DNA from 3 places in the Kitasatospora sp. NPDC127111 genome. Region 1 is predicted to be linked to each of the others. Evidence: riboswitches for the same ligand, from Rfam matches in the RefSeq annotation. Region 1 holds a riboswitch; each other region holds the start of a gene.
What was found. A riboswitch is a leader RNA that binds a small molecule or an ion and turns the genes downstream of it on or off. The one in region 1 is predicted to bind cobalamin.
Positions count from the first base shown of each region.

Region 2: another riboswitch for cobalamin. It lies ahead of ACFVHB_RS16640 (ribonucleoside-diphosphate reductase subunit alpha); the one in region 1 lies ahead of metE (5-methyltetrahydropteroyltriglutamate--homocysteine S-methyltransferase).
Region 3: another riboswitch for cobalamin. It lies ahead of ACFVHB_RS35775 (cobalamin biosynthesis protein); the one in region 1 lies ahead of metE (5-methyltetrahydropteroyltriglutamate--homocysteine S-methyltransferase).

Region 1 covers NZ_JBHXTG010000105.1:9,569-14,150, forward strand. Annotated here, with positions in the region: gene metE (5-methyltetrahydropteroyltriglutamate--homocysteine S-methyltransferase) at 1-1,239, opposite strand, end outside; cobalamin riboswitch at 1,402-1,624, opposite strand; gene ACFVHB_RS37145 (cupin domain-containing protein) at 1,762-2,130, shown strand; gene ACFVHB_RS37150 (FAD-dependent monooxygenase) at 2,234-3,730, opposite strand; gene ACFVHB_RS37155 (TetR/AcrR family transcriptional regulator) at 3,897-4,553, shown strand.
Region 2 covers NZ_JBHXTG010000023.1:47,219-51,800, reverse strand. Annotated here, with positions in the region: gene ACFVHB_RS16640 (ribonucleoside-diphosphate reductase subunit alpha) at 1-1,346, opposite strand, end outside; cobalamin riboswitch at 1,536-1,677, opposite strand; gene ACFVHB_RS16635 (hypothetical protein) at 1,997-3,337, shown strand; gene ACFVHB_RS16630 (glycoside hydrolase family 26 protein) at 3,671-4,582, shown strand, end outside.
Region 3 covers NZ_JBHXTG010000094.1:5,517-10,098, reverse strand. Annotated here, with positions in the region: gene ACFVHB_RS35780 (cobyric acid synthase) at 1-1,319, opposite strand, end outside; gene ACFVHB_RS35775 (cobalamin biosynthesis protein) at 1,316-2,284, opposite strand; cobalamin riboswitch at 2,359-2,565, opposite strand; gene ACFVHB_RS35770 (helix-turn-helix domain-containing protein) at 2,751-3,455, shown strand; gene ACFVHB_RS35765 (alpha/beta hydrolase family protein) at 3,717-4,582, shown strand, end outside.

The sequences.
Region 1 (4,582 bases):
GGCGGCGGTGCGGGCGCGGACGGCGGGGTCCCGGGTGATCGGCGAGGCGGCCCTGGAGGCGAGGTCGGCCCGGTTGGCGGCGAGGTCGGCGGCGATCGCGTCGGTGCCCTCGCGGAGGCCGCGGGCGAGCAGCGCGGTCTCCTCGGCCTTCTGGCGGGCGAAGGCGAGCCAGCGGGCGAGCTGCGGGTCCAGGTCGCGTTCGGCGGCGGCGTCCAGCGGGACGTGCAGGAGGGAGCAGGACGGGGCCACGTCGACCCGGTCGGCGAGGCCGAGCAGGGTCGCCAGGGTGGCGAGCGACTTCCCCAGGTCGTTGATCCAGACGTTGCGACCGTCGACCACGCCCGCGACCAGGCGCTTGCCGGGCAGGCCGCCGACGGCGGCGAGGTCGTCCAGGTTGGCGGCGGCCGGCCCGGTGAAGTCCATGGCCAGGCCCTCGACCGGGGCCTTGGCGAGCACCGGCAGTGCCTCGCCGAGGCGGTCGAAGTAGCTCGCGACGAGCAGCCTGGGCCGCTCGGTGAGCGCGCCGAGCTCGCGGTAGGCGCGCGCGGCGAAGTTCAGTTCGGCCGGGGTGCGGTCCTGGACGAGCGCGGGCTCGTCCAGCTGCACCCACTCGGCGCCGGCGGCGCGCAGGCCGGCCAGGAGTTCGGCGTAGACGGGCAGCAGCCGGTCGAGCAGGGTGATCGGCCGGAAGTCGTCGGCGACGCCCGGGGCGGGCTTGGCGAGCAGCAGGTAGGTGACCGGGCCGACCAGCACCGGGCGGGCGGCGTGACCGAGCGCGAGGGCCTCGCCCAACTCGCCGACCGCCTTCGCGGGGTTCGCCGTGAAGACGGTGTCCGGGCCCAGTTCGGGCACCAGGTAGTGGTAGTTGGTGTCGAACCACTTGGTCATCTCCAGCGGCGCCACCTCCTGGGTGCCGCGCGCCATGGCGAAGTAGCCGTCGAGCGGGTCGGCGTCGACCGCGGCCCGGTGGCGGGCGGGGATCGCCCCGACCGCGACCGTGGCGTCCAGCACGTGGTCGTAGAGCGAGAAGTCGCCGGTGGGCACCTCCTGGACGCCGGCCTCGGCGAGCTGCGCCCAGTTCTCCCGGCGCAGGCCGGCCGCGGCGGCGAGCAGTGCCCCGGCGGTGACCGATCCCTTCCAGTACCCCTCGATGGCCTTCTTGAGTTCCCGGTCGCGGCCCTGGCGGGGGTAGCCGTGGACGGTGGACCGGATGGCCGCGGCTGCGGACTTCGCTGTCAAGGGACTCTCCTTCGCGAGCCTGTTTCCTCTGGTCCCCGGGGACGGGAGAGGGCGCGAAGGGGTGACGGACCGGACGGCCGCGGGCGCACGGGAAGCGCCGGGATCCGCCTGGTGTGTACGCCGACCCGCCCTCGAGGTCACCGGGGTGTCCGCGCGCGGATGGTCCGCGGGCGGGCAGCGGGCAGGTCTTCGGACTCGCGGGCACGCCCGCCCTGTCAAGGGCGGTCACCTACTGGCCGTCGCTTCCCAGACCCGTCCCGGGCCCAGTGCGTATGACGGCGGTCGTTCCCGCTCACCGCTGCGGGGCAGTCCCGGATTCCCACCGGGTTCCCTCTTGCGACGCCCTGCCTGGCGGACAGGGCGAACCAGCTGCCCGGCCAGCTTAGGTCCGATCCCCCGGCGCGTGGACGGAGAACCGCTCAATCGTCCACATGCTGGGACGACGCGGGAGCCGCCGCGCGGCTCCCGGCACCACCCACGGACGGAGTCCCGGGGCACGGGCCCGGTGGGAGGATGTCCGGCATGACCGACTCGGATGCCCGCGGTGAGGGCGTGGTACTGGACGACCTGCTGCGGGAGGCCGCCGCCGACCAGGCCGGGGCGCTGTGGCGGCTGACCGGCGCGGAGCGTCAGCTCGACGCGAACGTGGTGCGGCTGCGGGCGGGGGCGTCCGTCGCCGACCACGTCGAGCCGGAGCTGGACGTGCTGGTGCTGGGGATCGCCGGGGAGGGCACGTTGCGGTGCGGGGACACCACCCACGCGCTGCGGCCGGGAGCGCTGCGCCTACTGCCGCGCGGTGCCACGCGGGCCGTGGCAGCGGGGCCGGAGGGCGTCGTCTACCTGACGGTGCACCGCAGGCGGCCGGGCCTGGCCATCCGCCCGCGGCCCTGACCGGCGCCCGCGGGGTATGGCCCGTCGCTCCCCGGCCCCGCGGGCGGGCGGGCCCGCCGGTCGCACAGCGGGCCCGCCCGGTCGGCCGCGTCCTCGCCCGGGGTCACCCGGCGGCGCCGAGGGCCGTCAGGTACGCCAGCACCTCCGCGCGGGCGGTCGCCGGGGCGGTGAGGGCGACGTGGTTGTCGGGCCGGACGAGGACGAGGGCGTCGCCGGTGATCCCGTACGCCCCGCGGGCCGTGCCGTCGGGGTCGTCGAGGTGCACCGGCCGGACGTGGTCGGGCAGTTCGGCGAGGGCGGGGCGGGCGCCCGGGCCGAAGCCGAGCAGTGTGAAGTGGTCACCGGCGAAGTGCTCGAAGAGGCGGGCCGGCTCGCCGTCGGGGCCGGTGCAGGGAGCGTCGGGCGCCCGGTCCCCGGCCCGGAGCGGTCCGTCGAGGAGGTCGCCGTCGGCGGCGAGCCGGCCCCACCGGTAGCCGAGCGAGAGGCCGGTGAGGTCGCCCACCCGGCCGGCCTCGACGCCGACGCCGGGGGTGCTGATGCCCTTGGTGACGGCCGCCATGCCGGCGGTGGTGACGTCGAGCGTCCAGGCGGCGATCGGCAGCCGTTCCTCCTGGTAGGTGTCCAGCAGGGCCGGTGCGGCGAGGCCGCGCAGCACGTACCCGAGCTTCCAGGCGAGGTTCCAGGCGTCCTGGATGCCGGTGTTCATGCCCAGCCCGCCCGCCGTGGGGTGGACGTGCGCGCAGTCGCCGGCCAGGAAGACCCGGCCCGCGCGGTAGCGCTCCGCGACCCGGACGTTGACCCGCCAGGTGGACAGCCAGGTGGCGTTGGTGAGCCTGAGGTCCGCGCGGCCGGTGTGCAGGGCGGCCAGCCGCTGGAAGCTCTCCAGTGACGGGGCGACCATCCGGCCCTCGGCGTCCGTCTCCGGGCTGGCCTGCAGCTGCCAGCGGCGGCTGCCCTCGAACGGGCAGAGCATGAACACGCCCTGCGGCCCGAACCACTGGTGCCAGGCGCCCGCGTCCAGGCCGTCGACCTCGACGTCGCCGCAGACCATCATCGGCTCCGGGTCGCCCTCGCCGACGAAGGGGATGCCGAGCAGCTTGCGCACCGTGGAGCGCCCGCCGTCGCACGCGACCAGGTACTCGGCGGCGATCCGCCCGCCGTCCGCGAGCCGCACCTCCACCCCCGCCGCGTCCTGCCGGAAGTCCACCAGCTCGGTGGCGAGTTCGACCTTCACCCCGTAATCGGCGAGCCGCTCGCGCAGCAGCCGCTCCACCCGCGTCTGCGGCAGCCACAGGCTCGCCGGGTACGGCGTGGTGGCCGTGGGCCGGACGCCGGCGAACGGCTCGGCCTCGCTGACGAACTCGCCGGCGAAGTACTTGCGGAACGGCAGGTGGGTGCGGCCGGCGGCGGCCAGCCGCTCGGCCAGGCCCAGGTCGGCGAGGACCTCCAGGCTGCGCGGGTTGAGCGTCTTGCCGCGCGAGCCGGTGTGGAAGGCGGCCGCCTTCTCTATCACGCGGACCGCGACGCCCTGCCGGGCCAGTCCGCACGCCAGGGTCAGTCCGGTCGGCCCCGCCCCCACGATCACCACGGTCGTCGTCATGTGTGTCCGTCCTTCCGGTTGTCGGTGCACACCATGAAACAGCAACTCGGTAATGAATGCAACCGAGTAACAAATTTATCCGAGTTATGATCGACCCATGAGCCCGAAGCCAGCGCGCCCAAGCCCCGTGAACCCGAGTCCCCTGAGCCCGAGCCCGACGAGCCCGGTGCCGACGAGCCCGAGCCCGACGAGCCCCGGCGCGCCGGACCCGGGCCTGCGGACCCTGAAGAAGCAGCGCACCCGGCAGACCCTCGCCGAGGTGGCCATCGCCCTCTTCCTCGACCGGGGCTTCGACCAGGTCTCGGTGGCCGAGATCGCGGCCGCCGCCGAGGTCTCCAAGCCCACCCTGTTCCGGTACTTCGCCAGCAAGGAGGAGCTGGTCCTGCAGCGCTTCGCCGACCACCTCGGCGAGGCCGGACGCGTGGTGAGCGGCCGGGCCGTCGGGGTCACCCCGCTCGACGCCCTGGAGCACCACCACCTGGAGCGCCTGGAGGCCCGCGACCCCAACACCGGGCTGACCGACCACCCCGAGGCGCTCGCCTTCCTCCGGCTGGTCTACGAGACCCCCAGCCTCTCCGCCCACCTGAGGGCGTACATCGACGCGGACACCCGCGCGCTCGCCGAGGCGCTCGACCCGGACGGCGGAGTGACCGCCCGGCTGGTCGCCGCCCAGTACATGGCCGTCCGCCAGGTGCTCGCCCGCGACGCCTGGAGCCGGCTCTCCGCCGGACAGGACATCGACGCCGCGGCCCGGCAGGCCGCCGCCGAGACCGCCACGGCGTTCGCCCTGCTGCGCGACGGGGCCGCCCCCCACGGCTTCTGAGCCCCGCCCGGGACCCACGACAGCCGCCG
Region 2 (4,582 bases), on a different contig from region 1:
GAGCCGAGGTTGCAGACGGCGGTCTCGGAGTCGTCCGTGACCTCCAGGATCTCGGTGCAGAGGTTGGAGCTGTGCACCGTCCGGCCGGGCAGCGCGGTCTGGTTGGCGGCGCGGTTGGAGGCGTCCTTGAAGGTCATCCAGCCGTTGCCGGTCTGCGCCAGGGTGCGCATCATCCGGGCGTACAGGGTCTGCGCGGGGATGGTGCGGACGGCCTTGCCGGCCAGCTCGGCCTTGCGGTACGCCTCGTCGAAGTCGGCGCCCCAGAGGTCGACCAGCTCGGGCACGTCGGCCGGGGAGAACAGCGACCAGTCCTCGTTGGCGTTGACCCGGCGCATGAACTCGTCCGGGATCCAGTGCGCCAGGTTGAGGTTGTGGGTGCGCCGCGCCTCCTCACCGGTGTTGTCGCGCAGCTCCAGGAACTCCTCGATGTCCGCGTGCCAGGTCTCCAGGTAGACGCAGGCCGCGCCCTTGCGGCGGCCGCCCTGGTTGACGGCGGCGACCGAGGAGTCGAGGGTGCGCAGGAACGGGACGATGCCGTTGGACTTGCCGTTGGTGCCGCGGATCAGGCTGCCGCGGGAGCGGATCCGCGAGTAGGAGAGGCCGATGCCGCCGGCGTGCTTGGAGAGGCGGGCGATCTGGGCGTACCGGGAGTAGATCGAGTCCAGGTTGTCCAGCGGCGAGTCGAGCAGGTAGCAGCTCGACATCTGCGGGTGCCGGGTGCCGGAGTTGAACAGGGTCGGCGAGGAGGTCAGGTACTCCAGCCGGCTCATCAGGCGGTACAGCTCGGCCACCTCGCGCACCGACTGCTCGCTGTCGCCGACCGCCAGGCCGCTGGCGACGCGGAGCAGGAAGTGCTGCGGGGTCTCGACCACCTTGCGGGTGATCGGGTGGCGCAGCAGGTAGCGGGACTGCACGGTGCGCAGGCCGAAGTACTCGAAGCGGTCGTCGCCCTGCGGGTCGATCAGCGCGTCCAGCGCGGCGGCGTGCTTGGCGACGAAGGCGGCGGTGCTGTCGCCGATCAGGCCCTCGGCGTGGCCGACGGCGATCGAGGCGGAGAAGGAGACCGAGCCCTGGCTGTTCGCCTCGTCGACGATCTCCAGCGCGAGCAGGCGGGCGGCCAGCTTCGAGTACTGCGGGTCCTCGGCGATCATCGACGCTGCGGCGTCCACGGCCAGCCCACGCAGCTCGGCGAAGTCCGAACCGGCGTGACGGCCGCGCAGCGCGGCGGCGGCGACATGGCCGGGGTCCACCTGCGGCAGGTCGACACTGCGGTCGGTCAGCAGCCGGAGCAGCGCGCCGCCCGGGTCGGAGACCGTCGGGTCGGCGGGGGAACCCTGGGCGGGCAGGGCGGCTGAGGCAGCGGTGGTCAAGGCGCTCTCTCCTGGCGGCGATCGGCGGCGGTGGATCGGGGCACCGGGCCGTTCGAGGCAGGGGAGCACGGCGCGACGGCCGGACGGCGTCGCGCGACGGTGTCATCCCCGGCCCGCCCGCGAGGCCCGGAAGTACTGCTCGTGGCTGCAGGCCTCTGCGGGGAGGCCGGAAGGCACGCCGTCGGCAGGTATTCGGACTCGCGGGCTCTGGTCGGAGCCGCCCGCACACCGCTGCGGGGCAGTCCCGGACTCGCACCGGGTTCCCCTGCGTCGACAGCAGGAGTGAGCATACATCTAGTGGTGTCCGCTCGATGCGGCACCACATGTTGTGCAGCGCCGCGTGTTGGCGTGATGACCGGTGGTACCGGCACGGAGGCCTTGCGGGGCCTGGGAGGGGCCGTCGCGGGGGCCCCGGCGGTGCCGTCGCGGGGCCCGGGAGGGGCCGGTCGCGAGGCCGGTGCGGGGCCGGTCGCGGGGCCCGGGCGGGACCGGCGGAGAGGTCGCGGCGGGGCCGCGGATGGCCCGCCGGTGTCCGGATTGGGAAACGGTATGGTCACCGGGCGGAGCCACCGTCAGGAGCATGCCCTACGATCTCGGCTCATGAGGGAGCGGAGCGAGGGGGACGCATGACCGACGGAACGGGTGCACCCGGACAGGCACCGCAGGGGCAGCCGCCGGCCGCGCCGGTGCCTCCTGCGCCGTACCCCGGCGCGCAGCCGGTGCCGCCGGCGCCGGGCGGGTTCGGACCGCCGCCCGCCTCGTACGGGCCGCCGGTGCCGCAGCAGCAGCCGGTGGTACCGCCGGTGCCCGCCGTGCCGCAGCCGCCCGCGCCGCAGCCGGTGCAGCCGCAGCCGCCCGCGCCGCAGCCGGTGCAGGCCCCGCCGCCCGCGCCGCAGCCGGTGCCGCAGCAGGTCCAGCCCCCGGTACAGCCGCAGCCGCCCGCGCCGCAGCCCGTGCAGCCTCAGCCCGTGCACCCGCAGCCGGTGCAGCCTCAGCCGGTGCCGCCGCAGCAGGTCCAGCCTCCGGTGCAGCCGCAGCCTGTCCAGCCGCAGCCGATGCAGCCTCAGCCCGTGCAGCCCCAGCCGCCCGTGCAGGGGATGCCGCCGCAGCAGCAGTGGCAGCCCCAGCCCCAGCCGGTCCAGCCGCAGCTCTCCAGCGAGCCGGACTGGGCGGCCCTGGCCGACCGGAACGAGGCCGAGGCCAAGCGCAAGGGCCGGATGAAGATCATCGGCGCCGCCGTCGCCGTCGTCGTGGTCGGTGGCCTGATCGCCGGCGGTCTGATGTTCATGAAGAAGGACGACGGCGGCAAGAAGACGGTCGCCGAGCCGACCCCGACCGCCACCGCGACCACCCCGGCGTCGTCGCCCTCCGGCAAGCCGTCCGCGAGCGGCAGCCCGAGCGCCGCCGTGCCCGAGGACCCGTCGAAGCCGATCTGGGAGGCCACCACCGACCCGGCGCCGCAGGACGCGGCCGCGCTGTTCTCGGCGCTCACCGTGACCGTCAACGGCGCCACCTGGAACCGGACCGTGGTCTCGCTCGACTCGCCCTGCTGGGACGGCAACTCCACGGTCGGCGGCCTCGGCAAGGTCCTCGGTGACCAGGGCTGCCGCCAGGTGCTCCGGGCCACGTACGTCTCGGGCGACAGCGCGGTGACGGTCGGCGTCGCGGTCTTCGACCACAAGCAGCAGGCCGAGACCTCGATGAAGAGCTACGTCGGCCACCTCAAGGGCGCCGCCGCCCCGGGCTCGCCGGCCTTCTGCGCCACGCCGGGCTGCACCAACACCAAGGCCACCCTGGGCCGGTACGCGTACTTCACCGTCGAGGGCTCCGCCAAGGGCGGCAACACCGCGGACGCCACCGCCACCGCGGCGGCCCCGGGCTTCGGCGAGCACGTGAAGAACCAGCTGCTCCAGCGTGCCAAGTCGGCCGCCCCGGCCGGCGCCCCGGCCGCCACCCCCGCGGGCTGACGCCCGCTCCGGACGCGTAGCGGGTGCGCCCCGGCCGGGAGACCGCCGGGGCGAGCCCGCACGCCCGGGCCCGTCGCACGCCCGGGCCCGTCGCACGCCCGGGCCCGCCCGCACCCAGGCCCGTCCGCACGCTCAGGCCGCCCGCGCCCAGGACCGCCGCGCCCGGCCCGCCCGTACGCGGTGACCGCCCCCGCACCCCGACCCGAAGCACCGGGCGCGTCCGCTCGCCCGGGTCCGGGGAGTGTGGCAGGCTCACCGCCAGTCAGTCAGTCGTACGTGTGTTCCGGTTGTGACGGCGCAGGCCGGTGCCGGTCAGCATCCGGAGGAGTGTCCGTGGCCCTGCCCCGAGCGCTGCGCGCCAAGCCGGCCGTGCTGGCGGCGGCCGGTGCCGTCCTGGCCGCCGGGGCGGTCGTCCTGGCCGGCCACGACGGCCGGGCCGACGGCGAGCCCGCGCCCGGGCCCACCACCCGCAGCGAACTCACCCTCAACGGCGCCGGCCGCACCCTGCCGCCCGAGGTCGGCCGCGAACTGCTGGCCCGCGACCCGAAGGCCTCCCCGAACGCCCGGGCCGTCCAGCAGCTCCTCGCCGACCTGGAGCGCGAGGCCCGGGCGGGCCGTTCCGGCGGGACGGTGATCGGCCAGCACGTCGAGGCGCACAACGAGCGCTACAACCCCCAGTACGGCGACTACCCCGGGGCCAAGCCGGTCGGCTACTACTACCGGAAGGCCGCCGACATCACCGGCAAGCTGCCCGGTTTCGTGGAGACCGACCTCGGCCCCGGGTACGGCCAGACCGGCTGGGGCGTCGGCAACCCGCGCTCGTACTCGCAGGGCCGCTGGCCGGCCTGCGCCACCGGCTGGCAGTACACCGACGACGCCGTCGACCTGATGACCGCCGTCTGGTCCGGCCACCCGCGCGCCGAGGACGGCACCTACGGCGCGTCCGGCGTCCAGAAGAACTGCGACGGCACCACCACCGAGCTGCCCGACAACGGCGGCGCCCCGGCCGGCCTGGTCGGGATGTCCTTCCACCAGCCCTACCCGGGCTCGGACGTGAAGTCCTTCGACCGGGTGCTCTGCTCCTCCTCGCCCGCCGCCAAGGACCCGGGCTGGTTCGGCCGCGTCGTGGACAGCGCGGGCGACACCCCCGAGTACCGCGCCCTGCTCAAGGACCTCTCCTACCTGGCCGACCACCTGGAGTACCTGGCCGCGCACGACGTCCCGGTGCTGCTGCGCCCGTACCAC
Region 3 (4,582 bases), on a different contig from region 1:
CCCGCCACCTCGCGCAGCAGTTCGCGCCGGAACCCGTCGTTCTCCAGCGCGCCGTGCCAGGTCGTGCCCCACACGGCCCCCACCCGGCACCCGTCCAGGAAGGCCTCTCCGCCCTCGACCGTGACGATCCCGTGGTGGATCTCGTAGCCCTCGACCCGCTGCCCGTAGGCCTCGCCGACCGGCCGCCCGAGCACCTTCTCGGCACCGAACCGGACGTGCGTCGGGAGCAGGCCGAGGCCCTCGACGGCCCCCGCCTTCGACTCGACCTCGTCCACGATCGCGTGCGCCAGCATCTGGTAGCCGCCGCAGACGCCGAGCACCGGCCGCCCGGCCGCCGCCCGGGCCTTCAGCGCCGGCTCCAGGCCGCGCTCGCGCAGCCAGGCCAGGTCGGCGACGGTGGCCCGGGTGCCGGGCAGCACCACCAGGTCGGCGTCGGCCAGCTCCTCGGGCCGGGTGGCCCAGCGGACCAGCACGCCCGGCTCCTGGGCCAGCGCGTCCAGGTCGGTGAAGTTGGAGAGCCGGGGGAAGCGCACCACGGCCACCCGCAGCACGTCCGCGCCGAGCGGCCCGCGCCCGGCGGTCCGGTCGACCACGGTGGACAGGTCGAGCGAGTCCTCGGCGTCCAGCCAGAGGTCCGGCAGCATCGGCAGGGTGCCCAGCACCGGACGGCCGGTCAGCTCGTGCAGCATCTCCAGGCCGGGGGCGAGCAGCCGGGCGTCGCCGCGGAACTTGTTGACGAACCAGCCGGCCACGTGCCGCTGGTCCTCCGCCGAGAGCAGCGCCAGCGTCCCGTACATCGCCGCGAACACGCCGCCGCGGTCGATGTCCCCGACCACCACGACCGGCAGGCCGGCGGCGGTGGCCAGGCCCATGTTGGCGATGTCCCGGTCCCGCAGGTTGATCTCGGCGGGCGAGCCGGCGCCCTCGCAGACCACCACGTCGTAGCGGCGGCGCAGGTCGGCCAGGCACTCCAGGGCGTGTTCCAGCAGAACGGGCTTGCGTTCGCGGTAGTCCAGCGCGCCCACCTCGGCGACCGGCCGGCCGAGCAGCACCACCTGGCTGCGGCCGTCCGCGCCCGGCTTGAGCAGCACCGGGTTCATCGCCGCCTCGGGCTCCACCACGGCCGCCTGCGCCTGCATCGCCTGGGCGCGGCCGATCTCGGCGCCGTCGGCGGTGACGAAGGAGTTCAGCGACATGTTCTGCGCCTTGAACGGCGCGACCCTGACGCCCTGCCGGGCCAGCCAGCGGCAGATGCCGGCCGTGACCACGCTCTTGCCCGCGTCCGAGGTCGTCCCGGCGACCAGCAGCGCGTTGCTCATGTCCTACCCCTACTCCCGCCCAGGGCCGCCCGGAGCAGCAGGTGCCCGGCGACCGTCGTACCCAGCGCCAGCGCGCTCACCCTCCGGGAGAGCACACAGGCGCGCTCGATGTCGTCCACCCCGACCGGCCGCAGCCCCTCGCCCAGCACCGGCCGGTGCTCGACGCGCTCGCCGTACCGGAGCGTCCCGCCGAGGCGGACGCCGATCGCGCCGGCGAAGGCCGACTCGGCCTGGCCCGCGTTCGGGCTGGGGTGCGCGGAGCCGTCCCGCCGCCAGACCCGCCAGGCGGTGCCCGGCTCGGGCGCGGCGGCCACCGTGAGCAGCGCGGTCAGCCGCGCACCCGGCCAGCCGGCCACGTCGTCCAGCCGGGCCGAGGCCCAGCCGAACCGGGCGTACCGGGCGGAGCGGTGGCCGACCATCGCGTCCAGGGTGTTGACGGCGCGGAACGCCAGCAGGCCCGGCGTGCCCGCGAGCCCGCCCCAGACCAGCGCGTTCACGACGGCGTCGGCGGTGTTCTCGGCGACCGACTCGACCACCGCGCGGGCCAGCTGCTGCTCGTCCAGCGCGCTCGGGTCGCGTCCGCACAGGTGCGGCAGCCGTTCCCGGGCCGCCGTCAGGTCGCCCGCGGCGAGCGAGCGGCCGATGGTCCGGGCCTCCCGGGTCAGCGAGGTGCCGCCGAGCACCGTCCAGGTCGCGGCGGCGGCCAGTGCGGCCCGCCCGAGCGGGCGGCGGCCCAGCAGCCGGTCGGCGGCGACCGCGCCGGCCGCGACGGTGCCCACGCAGAGCGCGGTGTAGGCGGTGCCGGCGGCCCGGTCGTCGCGCCAGATCCGCCGCTCCAGGCGGCCGGCCGCGCCGCCGAAGACGGCCACCGGGTGGCCGCGGCGCGGGTCGGCGAACCGGGCGTCGGCGAGGTAGCCCGCGACGGCGCCCAGCGCGAAGGCGGCGGCGCGGGTCAGCGGGCGCACGGCGGGCAGCAGAGGGCTCGGAGGGGCGGGGCAGCCTGCATCGCGTGCGTGTCCTCACTCAGGGTCCGCGCCCTGGATCGACGTACCGGGGGCGAGAGTCTCCTGGCTTCCGGGTCGGACGCACCTCCGGGCCTTCCAGCGGCTCCTGACGGTCCGCCGTGGCGATTCCGGACGTGCTCCCCGGTGACAGTGGCGGGACCGCGCCGGACTCGCACCGGCTTCCTCTGCATGCCTCCGTATTGGCTGAAGGATCCCATCACGCGCCCGGAGCACGAGTCAACCAAGGTCACGGAGGGGTTGGTCACACGCGTCATGCGCCGCCCGCGCCGTCGCTATCTCTGATCACCACCCCGCGCAGGGGCATGACAGCCTGTGCGATCGTCCAGCGGCCTGGAGACCCCCACAGCCGCGCTTCGTGCGTTCGGCGGCTGGGGGGCCGAAGCGACGACGCCTACCGTCGGGTGGCATGCGACGCAGAGAGCCACCCGCCGTGCCCCCGGTGCCCTTCTCGCCCGCGGCCGCCCGCGCGCACCGCGCCGGGCTGGGGCTGACCCCGGAACAGGTGGCCGAGGGCATGGCCGCCCACGGGATCCGGCTGCTGCCCGCGCACGTGCTCGGCTGGGAGAGCGGCGAGCTGCGCCCGAACGAGGAGGAGTTCATCGCGCTGGCCCGCGCGCTCTGGTGTCCGGCCGTCCAGCTGATGGGCGTCCGCCCGGCCCGGCTGCGGGACTTCCGGGTGGCCCGCGAGCTCGGCCAGGAGACCGCGGCCCGCCGGATCGGCATCGGCCTGCGGCACTACCAGGCGGCCGAGACCACCGGCCGCTGGGACGGCGACGAGGAGCAGACCCACGCGCTGGCCCGGGTGCTCGGCCTGACGCTGCGCGAACTGGTCGCGGTGACCGGCCGCGGGGACGAGCTCGACCAGCGGCTGCGGCAGTGCGTGGACGGCCGCTGGCAGGCGCACGTCCGGGCGATCGCGCGGATCGTGCCGGTGCCCGAGCAGGACCTCGCCCCCGTCCTGACGGCGCTGCAGAACGAGTACCAGGTCTCCTCGCACTGGGGCGCCGGCACCTGGGGCTCGCCGGCCCCGGCGGCGCGCGAGCCGGAGCAGCCGCTCGGCGCGCGGTTCTGGGAGCTGCTGGAGCGGCGGGAGACCGACATCCCGGCGTGAGCGCTGCCAGCGACGCCGCCCGGCCCGGCGCCCCGGCGTTCAGGCGTGAGCGGCGCGGCGTGAGCGTCCCGGCGTTCAGGCGTGAGCGGCCCGGCGTGAGCGTCCCGGCGCCCAGCCGTCAGCGGCCCGCCGGCCCCGGCCGCGGTCCGCGCCCCCACGCCGGCATGACCCGGACGGCCGCGTCCGGTGGCCGGGCGGCGCCTCCGCGAGTGGACTGGTGGGCACACTGCCCAGTCCGCGACCGACAGAGCGGGGAGCGATATGCGTTGGGGAACCGCAGCCGCCGTGGCGGCCGCCGCCATCGGCACCGGGGTCGCCGTCCTGGTCATCGGGCGCCGGGCCTCCGAGCGGCTCGTCCGCCCCGCGGCGGCGCCGGAGCGGTCCGCCGGCCCCGTCCTGGTCCAGAGCCTCGCCGCCGGGCGCGCCACCTTCACCCGCACCCCGGAGAGCAGCCGCCCCGGCCGCTGGGCCGTGGAGTGGGGCGAGGACGGCCACGCGGTGGTCGAGGAGGTGCTGCGCAGCGACGAGCAGGGCGTCACCCGGCGGCTGGTCCGCGCCGACCGCGGCACCCTGACGCCCGGCACCGAGGTCCGCTTCACCCCCCGGGTGTACCTCGGCGACCCGACCTCGGCCCTCGGCCTGCCGTTCACCGAGACCGCCGCCGAGGGCGAGCTGGGCGCCCTCCCCGCCTGGTACCTGGAGGGCAAGCGCGGCGCCTGGGTGATCCTGATCCACGGCAACGGCGCCGACCGCCAACAGACCCTCCCGGTGCTCCCGCTGCTGGAACGGCTCGCCCTGCCCGTCCTCTCCGTCACCTACCGCGGGGACGCGGGCGCGCCCCCGTCCCCGGACGGCCTCGGGCACTTCGGCGAGACCGAGTGGCGGGACGTCGAGGCGGCCGTCCGGCTGGCCCTGGACGCCGGTGCCGGGCGGATCATCCTCTACGGCTGGTCGGTCGGGGCCACCATCGCCCTGCACACCGCGGCCCGGTCGGCCTGGTCCTCCTCGATCGGCAGCCTGATCCTGGACTCGCCCGTCCTCGACCTGCCCGCCACCGCCCGCCGGGACGCCGCCCGGGCCGGCTTCCGCGGCGCCGCGGCCGACCTCGGCGCGCTCGCGGCGGAGGG